DNA from 4 places in the Brenneria sp. L3-3C-1 genome. Region 4 is predicted to be linked to each of the others. Evidence: predicted binding sites of a transcription regulator. Region 4 holds the regulator's gene; each other region holds the start of a gene.

Region 1 (2,206 bases), on a different contig from region 4:
ATCGGCGATGCGCGCGTCGTCGGCAATCAGAATGTCGCAGGTGGATGTTCCGATCACTTTGACCAGGGTATAGGGTTTGGCGCCGGCCCCCACGGCGCCGACGTGGCAGTCAAATGCGCCGCCGGCGATCGTCACGGTCGCCGGCAGGCCGAGGCGCCGCGCCCAGTCAGCGGTAAGAGTGCCGACCGGCCGATCGGCGGTCAAGGTGTCGGTAAACAGCGGGTATTGCAGGTTTTCGGTCAGGCGGGAATCGAGCGCCTGTAAAAAATCTTTTGACGGCAAGCCGCCCCAGTCCGGGTGCCAGAGCGATTTGTGGCCGGCGCTGCAACGGCCGCGTTTGATGCCGCCCGGCGTTGTGGCGCCGGACAGCAGGGCGGGCACCCAGTCACACAGTTCGATCCAGGAAACGGCGGCCTGGCGCACGGCGGCGTCCTGACGCGATAGGTGGAGAATTTTGGCCCAGAACCATTCCGAGGAGTAAACGCCGCCGATGTAGCGGGTGTAATCCGCAAACCGACCGCTGCGGCACAGGGCGTTGATCTCCTCCGCTTCCTCTATGGCGGTGTGATCTTTCCATAGTACGAACATGGCATTGGGGTTTTCGGCGAATTCGGGACGCAATGCCAGAACGTCGCCTTGCGCATCGATAGGGGCCGGGGTGGAGCCGGTTGAATCCACCCCGATGCCGATGATCTGTTGACGCTGTCCGGCCGTCAGGCGTTCCGCGACCGCACGAATCGCCTGTTCCAGTGATTCGATATAATCCAACGGATGATGGCGGAATTGGTTTTGCGCCGGCTGACAATACTTTCCTTCACGCCAGCGGGGATAAAAAACCACCTCTGTTGCTAATTCTTGTCCGGTTTGACAGTCAACGGCCAATGCGCGCACCGAATCACTGCCAAAGTCGAGGCCAATCGTAATCGCACCCGCATTCATTGCTCTGCTCCTGTTCATCCGCCGTTATTTATTGCTGGTTACGATAGAGGGGGGATGCCCGGCGGAGTGAGGAGCGGTTAGCTGGAAGTATGTATTTTTCTGCCGCCGATAGTCATTTTGTGATGTTCGTCAAAAGTTAATGACTGGTTAAATTTGCTAAATATATGCACAAACCTGTCGTTATTCCGCTATGTGATAACGCTCTATATTATTGATGAAAATAACCGCTAAAACATACAACGTCTGAATGCCGCTGAGTAAAGAATTTGCACTAAGTCCGTGTTTTTACTTTATCCAGACTGAAAATGCCTTACTGGAAACGATTACACACCCACGATCCTCTGAGGTGTAAAAAATCACTATACCGGAGAACATCATGCATAAATTCACTAAGGCGCTGGCGACGATTGGGCTGGCCGCCGTTATGTCACAATCGGCTATCGCCGAAACAATGAAGCTGGGGTTTTTGGTGAAACAACCCGAAGAACCCTGGTTTCAGACTGAATGGAAATTTGCTGATAAGGCAGGAAAAGATCTCGGTTTCGACGTTATCAAAATTGCCGTTCCGGACGGCGAAAAAACCCTTAACGCGATTGATAGCCTGGCGGCCAGCGGGGCGAAAGGTTTCGTTATCTGCACTCCCGATCCGAAATTGGGGCCGGCCATTGTCGCCAAAGCGCGCGGCTACGATTTGAAAGTCATCGCCGTCGACGATCAGTTCGTCAACGCCAAAGGGGAACCGATGGATACCGTGCCGCTGGTGATGATGGCCGCCACCAAAATCGGCGAGCGACAGGGGCAGGAGCTGTGGAAGGAAATGAATAAACGCGGCTGGAAAGTCGATGAAACGGCGGTGATGGCGATTACCGCCAATGAACTGGATACCGCCCGCCGCCGGACTTCCGGCTCGATGGATGCCTTGAAAGCCGCCGGTTTCCCGGAAAAACAAATCTATCAGGTGCCGACCAAATCCAATGATATTCCCGGCGCATTCGACGCCGCCAACTCCATGCTGGTGCAACATTCGCAAGTGAAAAACTGGCTGATTGTCGGCATGAACGATAACACCGTGCTGGGCGGCGTGCGGGCTACCGAAGGGCAAGGGTTCAAAGCGGAGAACGTGATTGGCATCGGCATTAACGGCGTGGATGCGGTGAGTGAACTGTCAAAAGGACAGAGCACGGGCTTTTATGGTTCGCTGTTGCCGAGTCCCGATATCCACGGCTATAAAAGTATCCAGATGCTGAATGAGTGGGTCGCCAACGGG
Region 2 (2,206 bases), on a different contig from region 4:
CAGCAACAATGTAAACAGCGTCATCGGGTTATGCTCCCTTTGTTCTTTATCCGGCCATCCTGTATCAGGCGGAGATATAAATCCCAGTCAAAAACCGGCCCGGGATCGGTTTTCCGCCCCGGCGCAATATTGCTGTGTCCGGTAATTCGGGACGGTGTAATCGGGTAAGCGCTGACCAACAGCCGGGTTATCGCCGCCAACTGATGATATTGTTCAGTAGTAAAAGGTAGCGTATCCGTTCCTTCCAACTCGATGCCTATCGAAAAATCGTTACACCGCTCACGGCCCTCAAAACAGGAAACGCCCGCATGCCAGGCGCGCTGATTAAAGGAAACGTATTGAATAATCTCTCCATCCCGGCGAATTAGACAGTGTGCGGAAACCCGCAAATGGCTGATGTCGGCGAAATAGGGATGAGCGGAAGGATCGAGCGTCGCGGTAAATAATTGGTCAATATACGGGCCGCCAAATTCGCCAGGCGGCAGACTGATGTTATGGATCACCAGTAATGAAGGCGCTTCACTGTCCGGGCGGCTATCGCAATGGGGGGATGAAAGGTGTTTTATCTCAGATAACCAGCCATTTTCCAAAAGCATCGGCGGTAACCTCGCATTGTGTCGTTTGCCGGCTGAATAAGGTGCAATTCATCAGAGCTGTTTTTAACAAAAATGCCTCTGCCACCAGAGTAGCATGTTTCTCAACATCATAACTAACCAATTGGATATAAAAAGGTTTATTGTTTTCCTGCTCATTAATGCCACGACCAGCGCATCCTGAATGCGGCGATCGTTTAATGCCCCCGCCCGTATGACCTCTTTTTTCTCCCTCAATAAAATTGAGATACAGATCACAATATCAATGCAAAATTATGAGCTTATTAAGTAATTTACGTGCACTGAATCACTTTTTATTTAAAATAACAATTTGCAACAATCACTAAATTTTTAGTTATTACAAAAACTTATTTTACTCGTTCCAACATCACAACACATTTCGCCAACTCGGTAATTAACATGAAGAAAACTCTCGCCGCAGGCGCTTTGCTCGCCTTGTCCTACAGTGTCCCGGCTCTCGCCGACGAAAATAAAGCAGAATATCTTTCTGACTGGTGGCACCAGAGCGTCAACGTCGTGGGCAGTTATCACACGCGCTTCGGGCCACAGTTGAACAACGATGTCTATCTGGAATATGAGGCGTTTGCCCGTAAAGACTGGTTCGACTTTTACGGCTATGTCGACGTGCCGAAATTTTTCGGCACGGGAAATTCAACCAACAGCGGCGCCTGGGACGATGGCTCGCCGTTGTTTATGGAAATTGAACCACGCTTTTCCATTGATAAACTGACGGGCGCCGACCTCGGCGTCGGCCCGTTTAAAGAGTGGTACGTCGCCAACAATATCATTTACGACCACGGGCGCAGCAGTGATTCCCGGCAAAGCACCTGGTATATGGGATTAGGCACCGATATCGATACCGGTACTGACTTATCGCTTTCTGCCAATATCTATGCCAAATACCAGTGGAAAAACTATGGCGCGGGCAATGAGAACGAATGGGACGGCTACCGGGTTAAAGTGAAATACTTTTATCCGTTAGGAACGATGTGGGGCGGCAACGTTACCTATATCGGCTTCACTAACTTTGACTTCGGTTCGGATCTGCGCAATCAGGATGGCCGCGCCCGTACCGGTAACGCGATCGCCTCCAGCCACGTTCTGGCGTTGGGTTACGACCACTGGCACTATTCCGTCGTCGCCCGTTATTTTCACAATGGCGGACAATGGGCGGACGGCGCTGAACTGGATTTTGGCAAAGGCCCGTTTGAAGTGAAATCAACCGGCTGGGGCTATTATCTGGTCGTGGGTTATAGCTTTTAAGGGTAACATATAACCCCGAATCCCCTTTCGGAGTTTTTGTGATGACAACGCGCCGCTACAGTCAGGAACAGCGCCAAACCGACCTGCTCGATCGTATTGCGCAGGATATTCCCGCCAGCGTCAGGTTGGCGTTAAGTGAAGATTTGGGCGGCGTTGTCGATGCCGCCCAGGACATTACCGCACACCTGTTGCCGGATAATAATCAGGCGCAGGCCCGGATTATCACCCGCGAGGCTGGGATCTTCTGCGGCAAACGCTGGCTTGAGGAAGTATTTTCCCAGCTTGGCGATGCAACATCCATTCGCTGGCAGGTTGCCGACGGCGATGCC
Region 3 (2,206 bases), on a different contig from region 4:
CTGACAAGGCCTATGTCGATCTGAAGAAAAACGCGGAGAAAGCCTTGCTTGAGGTCAAAGCGAGAATTGGCGCAAACAACAGTTACTATGCCAAAGCCAAACACGTCGCCGATAAGGCGGATGTCTACGTACATGACAAACCCTGGCATGGTATTGGCATCGGTACGACGCTTGGACTGGTGCTGGGTCTGTTGTTAGCCAAACGATAGACGTACGGGAATTGGCGGATAGCCTGATCCCTGCATTTTTATCCCCGGCGTCTGGTTTGCCGGACGCCGGGGGTTTATGCGTGTACTGAGCGGAAAACCTGAGTTTCTTGCAACGATAAGCAAGCGCGGCGAAATCAGAGCTGATAATGATAAATATTCTGATCGATACGGCGATCGCCTAGTTTCTCTCCTCCTTTTGCCTGCTGATAAAAACGGAATCCCAGCCGTTGCGCCAGCGCATTGCTGCGCGCGTTTTCCACTGACGCTTTTATGACGAACCGGTTGACGATCCCGGCGCGCATATAGCCCTGGATCAGGGTATTGACGGATTGAGAAACGATACCTTTGCCCTCAAACCGTTCAGCAATCCAGTAACCGATTTCCCCCACTTTGTCCCTTATGCTATTAAATGAGACGACGCCGGCGATGACGCCTTGCCAGCGAATGATATAGACCGCGGCGGTGCCGGCCGCAAACGCCTCCCGGTTAGTTTTTATGGTGCCGAGAGTGTCGTCGGGATGTTTTACCGAATCCGGCCAGGGTAAGGTACGGCGCAGGCGCGGTTTTTCTTGCTGAACCAGCGCAAACAGCGCGGCCGTATCGTTTTCATCCTGTATGCGTAAATGCAGATGTGGATGATGATGTAATTCATAAAGCGTTTCCATATAGGCTCCTTATCTGGATTAACTCCGTTGCTTAGCGTCGCGTATAACCATAAGCAATCTTCTCCTGTGGCGGGGAATAACCCTGCCATGACTGTAACTGATTAAATATTGCGCAAAACTAACCGCGATTATGAGGCGCGCTTGTGGCATAATGCGCGCCAAATCACATTCTGACTTGAGTAAGTGCTGTGTTAAGTACCAACAATATCACCATGCAGTTCGGCAGCAAGCCGTTGTTTGAGAACATTTCGGTTAAATTCGGCGGCGGCAACCGTTACGGGTTGATTGGCGCAAATGGCTGCGGCAAATCAACGTTCATGAAAATACTTGGCAACGATCTGGCGCCAAGTTCCGGTAACGTTTTTCTCGATCCGAATGAGCGTCTGGGTAAATTGCGTCAGGATCAGTTCGCTTTTGAAAAATACAGCGTGCTGGATACCGTCATCATGGGTCATGCCGAACTGTGGGCGGTAAAAGAAGAACGCGACCGCATCTATGCGCTGGCTGAAATGAGTGAAGCGGATGGCTACAAAGTTGCCGATCTGGAAGTGCAATACGGTGAGATGGATGGTTACAGCGCCGAAGCGCGCGCGGGTGAGCTGTTGCTGGGCGTCGGCATTCCTGTGGAACAGCACTACGGCCCGATGAGCGAAGTGGCCCCCGGCTGGAAGCTGCGAGTGCTGCTGGCGCAGGCGCTGTTTGCCGATCCGGATATTCTGCTGCTCGATGAACCGACCAACAACCTGGATATCGACACCATTCGCTGGCTGGAGCAGGTGCTGAACGAGCGTAATAGCACCATGATCATTATTTCCCATGACCGTCACTTTCTGAATATGGTGTGTACGCACATGGCGGATCTGGACTACGGCGAACTGCGAATTTATCCCGGCAACTATGATGACTATATGACGGCGGCCACGCAGGCGCGCGAGCGTCTGCTGGCGGATAACGCCAAGAAGAAAGCGCAAATTTCCGAATTGCAGTCTTTCGTCAGCCGCTTCAGCGCCAATGCGTCCAAATCTAAACAGGCGACGTCTCGCGCCCGCCAGATTGATAAAATCCAGTTGGAAGAGGTAAAAGCCTCCAGCCGTCAGAATCCATTTATTCGCTTTGAACAGGATAAGAAGCTGTTCCGCAATGCGTTGGAAGTGGAGGCGCTGGCGAAAGGGTTTGATAATGGCCCGCTGTTCAGCAAGCTGAATCTGATGGTGGAAGTAGGTGAGAAGGTCGCCATTTTAGGAACCAACGGCATCGGTAAATCGACGCTGTTGAAAACCCTGGTAGGCGATATTCAGCCGGACGGCGGTACGGTTAAATGGTCCGAAAACG
Region 4 (2,206 bases):
GCTACCTCCGGCACAACGCATGTTTTGCTGACGACCTCGGCGGGAAACATTGAGCTGGCATTGGACAACCAAAAAGCACCGGTTTCGGTGAATAACTTCGTTGAGTACGTGAATAACGGTTTTTATAACGGCACGACGTTTCATCGGGTCATCCCCGGCTTTATGATTCAGGGCGGCGGTTTTACCGACGACATGAAGCAGAAAGCGACCAACCCGGCGATCAAAAATGAAGCGGACAATGGCTTACGCAACCTGCGCGGCACCATTTCCATGGCGCGGACTGCGGAAAAAGACAGCGCCACCAGTCAATTCTTCATCAATGTGGCTGATAACGCTTTCCTCGATCACGGACAGCGTGATTTTGGCTATGCGGTATTCGGTAAAGTGGTAAAAGGTATGGACGTGGCGGATAAAATCGCTCAGGTGCAGACCGAAAACGTCGGCCCTTACCAAAATGTGCCCACCAAACCGATCGTGATCCAGTCAGCCAAAGTTCTGCCCTGATACGCCTTGCTACGGTGTTATATGGCTATAAAAAAAGCGTGAAAGAGACTTCACGCTTTTTTGTCGTAGGGTAATCGCCGGGTTTAACGCGTACCGTAAACCACGATCGTTTTACCATGTGCGGAAATGAGGTTCTGATCTTCCAACATTTTAAGAATGCGGCCCACGGTTTCGCGTGAACAGCCAACGATTTGCCCAATTTCCTGGCGGGTGATTTTTATTTGCATGCCATCTGGGTGCGTCATGGCATCGGGTTGTTTTGCCAGGTTCAATAATGTTTGGGCAATGCGACCGGTTACATCAAGGAATGCCAGATTACCGACTTTCTCTGAGGTCACTTGCAGCCTGCTTGCCATCTGCGCGGACAGACGCATCAGAATATCGGGATTGACCTGAATCAACTGCCGGAATTTTTTATAGGAAATTTCAGCAACTTCACAAGCCGTTTTCGCCCGTACCCAGGCGCTACGCTCCTGGCCTTCTTCAAACAAGCCAAGCTCGCCAATAAAATCTCCCTGATTGAGATAAGAGAGGATCATTTCTTTGCCTTCTTCATCTTTGATTAGCACTGCGACAGAGCCTTTCACGATGTAGTAAAGCGTTTCTGCTTTTTCACCTTGGTGAATCAGCGTACTCTTCGATGGATACTTGTGGATATGGCAATGAGAAAGGAACCATTCGAGAGTTGGGTCTGTTTGCGGTTTGCCGAGAACCATTCGCTATTATCCTCTGTTGTAATTCACTGCGCAAATCACAGGGCTCAGAGTTCCCTGTACGGCGTGTTTACTGCTAAAAATTCAAATTACGTGTAGGCCGTCAGGGAATATACTGGAGCTTCTGTCTGGCGACGTTATCATCTTCCCGCGATCTGAGTTTGTCCAGAAAAGACAGCTTCTGTTCTCATTTTTAACACAGCTTGGAGGAAGTGTCTTGTGTTGTCTCGCGTCAGCATGATAAAGCTGTGGTTATAGGTTGTTTTTGTATAATAACGATATAAATATTAAAAAATTTTTTAGCGGAGGCGGCATGCAGGCTCGGGTGAAGTGGGTTGAAAACTTAACATTTCTGGGCGAATCAGCTTCCGGACATCAGGTGGTGATGGATGGAAATTCGGGCGATAAAGCGCCAAGTCCCATGGAAATGGTGCTGATGTCGATTGGCAGTTGTAGCGCGATTGATGTGGTGTCGATCTTGCAGAAAGGGCGTAATGACGTCGCGGATTGCGAAGTTAAACTGACCTCGGAGCGGAGAACGGAAGCGCCGCGTTTGTTTACCCATATTAATCTGCATTTTACCGTGACGGGCAAAGGATTGGCCGAGCAGGCGGTCGCGCGCGCGGTGGAACTGTCTGCGGAAAAATATTGCTCGGTGGCGCTGATGCTGAATAAAACGGTCAAGGTCACTTACAGCCATGAAGTCAGAGTATTGCCATAGCCTGGGCGGTATCGCCCGGAGTATGGCTGCCGGGCTGGTTTTAGCCGCCGGCTACTCGATTTTTTTCCCTTCCAGCAATCGCTGCACCAGCGGCGCCATAATCAACTCCATCGCCAGCCCCATTTTCCCGCCGGGCACCACCAGCGTGTTGATATGCGAAATAAACGACCCCTGCAACATGGCCAGCAGATAAGGGTAATCAATATTATCCAGCCCCTGGAAGTGGATCACCACAAAGCTTTCGTCCAATGAAGGGATGGATCGGGCG

The links. The regulator CRP, encoded in region 4, controls carbon source genes, mostly activating them, when cyclic AMP is high. The targets are predictions, from matches to a motif close to ATGTGANNNNNNTCACAT.
Region 1: JG725_RS02725 (arabinose ABC transporter substrate-binding protein) is a predicted target of CRP. The motif match lies at 1,057-1,074, and genes of this name have one in related genera.
Region 2: JG725_RS13590 (nucleoside-specific channel-forming protein Tsx) is a predicted target of CRP. The motif match lies at 836-853, and genes of this name have one in related genera.
Region 3: JG725_RS05630 (ABC-F family ATPase) is a predicted target of CRP. The motif match lies at 1,026-1,043, and genes of this name have one in related genera.

Annotation. Positions count from the first base shown of each region.
Region 1 covers NZ_JAEMHF010000001.1:596,628-598,833, forward strand. Annotated here, with positions in the region: gene JG725_RS02720 (ribulokinase) at 1-939, opposite strand, end outside; gene JG725_RS02725 (arabinose ABC transporter substrate-binding protein) at 1,316-2,206, shown strand, end outside.
Region 2 covers NZ_JAEMHF010000006.1:181,515-183,720, reverse strand. Annotated here, with positions in the region: gene ampE (beta-lactamase regulator AmpE) at 1-24, opposite strand, end outside; gene ampD (1,6-anhydro-N-acetylmuramyl-L-alanine amidase AmpD) at 21-596, opposite strand; gene JG725_RS13590 (nucleoside-specific channel-forming protein Tsx) at 1,014-1,877, shown strand; gene nadC (carboxylating nicotinate-nucleotide diphosphorylase) at 1,919-2,206, shown strand, end outside.
Region 3 covers NZ_JAEMHF010000001.1:1,266,246-1,268,451, reverse strand. Annotated here, with positions in the region: gene elaB (stress response protein ElaB) at 1-209, shown strand, start outside; gene JG725_RS05635 (GNAT family N-acetyltransferase) at 344-874, opposite strand; gene JG725_RS05630 (ABC-F family ATPase) at 1,063-2,206, shown strand, end outside.
Region 4 covers NZ_JAEMHF010000007.1:14,416-16,621, reverse strand. Annotated here, with positions in the region: gene ppiA (peptidylprolyl isomerase A) at 1-504, shown strand, start outside; gene crp (cAMP-activated global transcriptional regulator CRP) at 588-1,220, opposite strand; gene JG725_RS13875 (OsmC family protein) at 1,531-1,938, shown strand; gene JG725_RS13870 (phosphoribulokinase) at 1,990-2,206, opposite strand, start outside.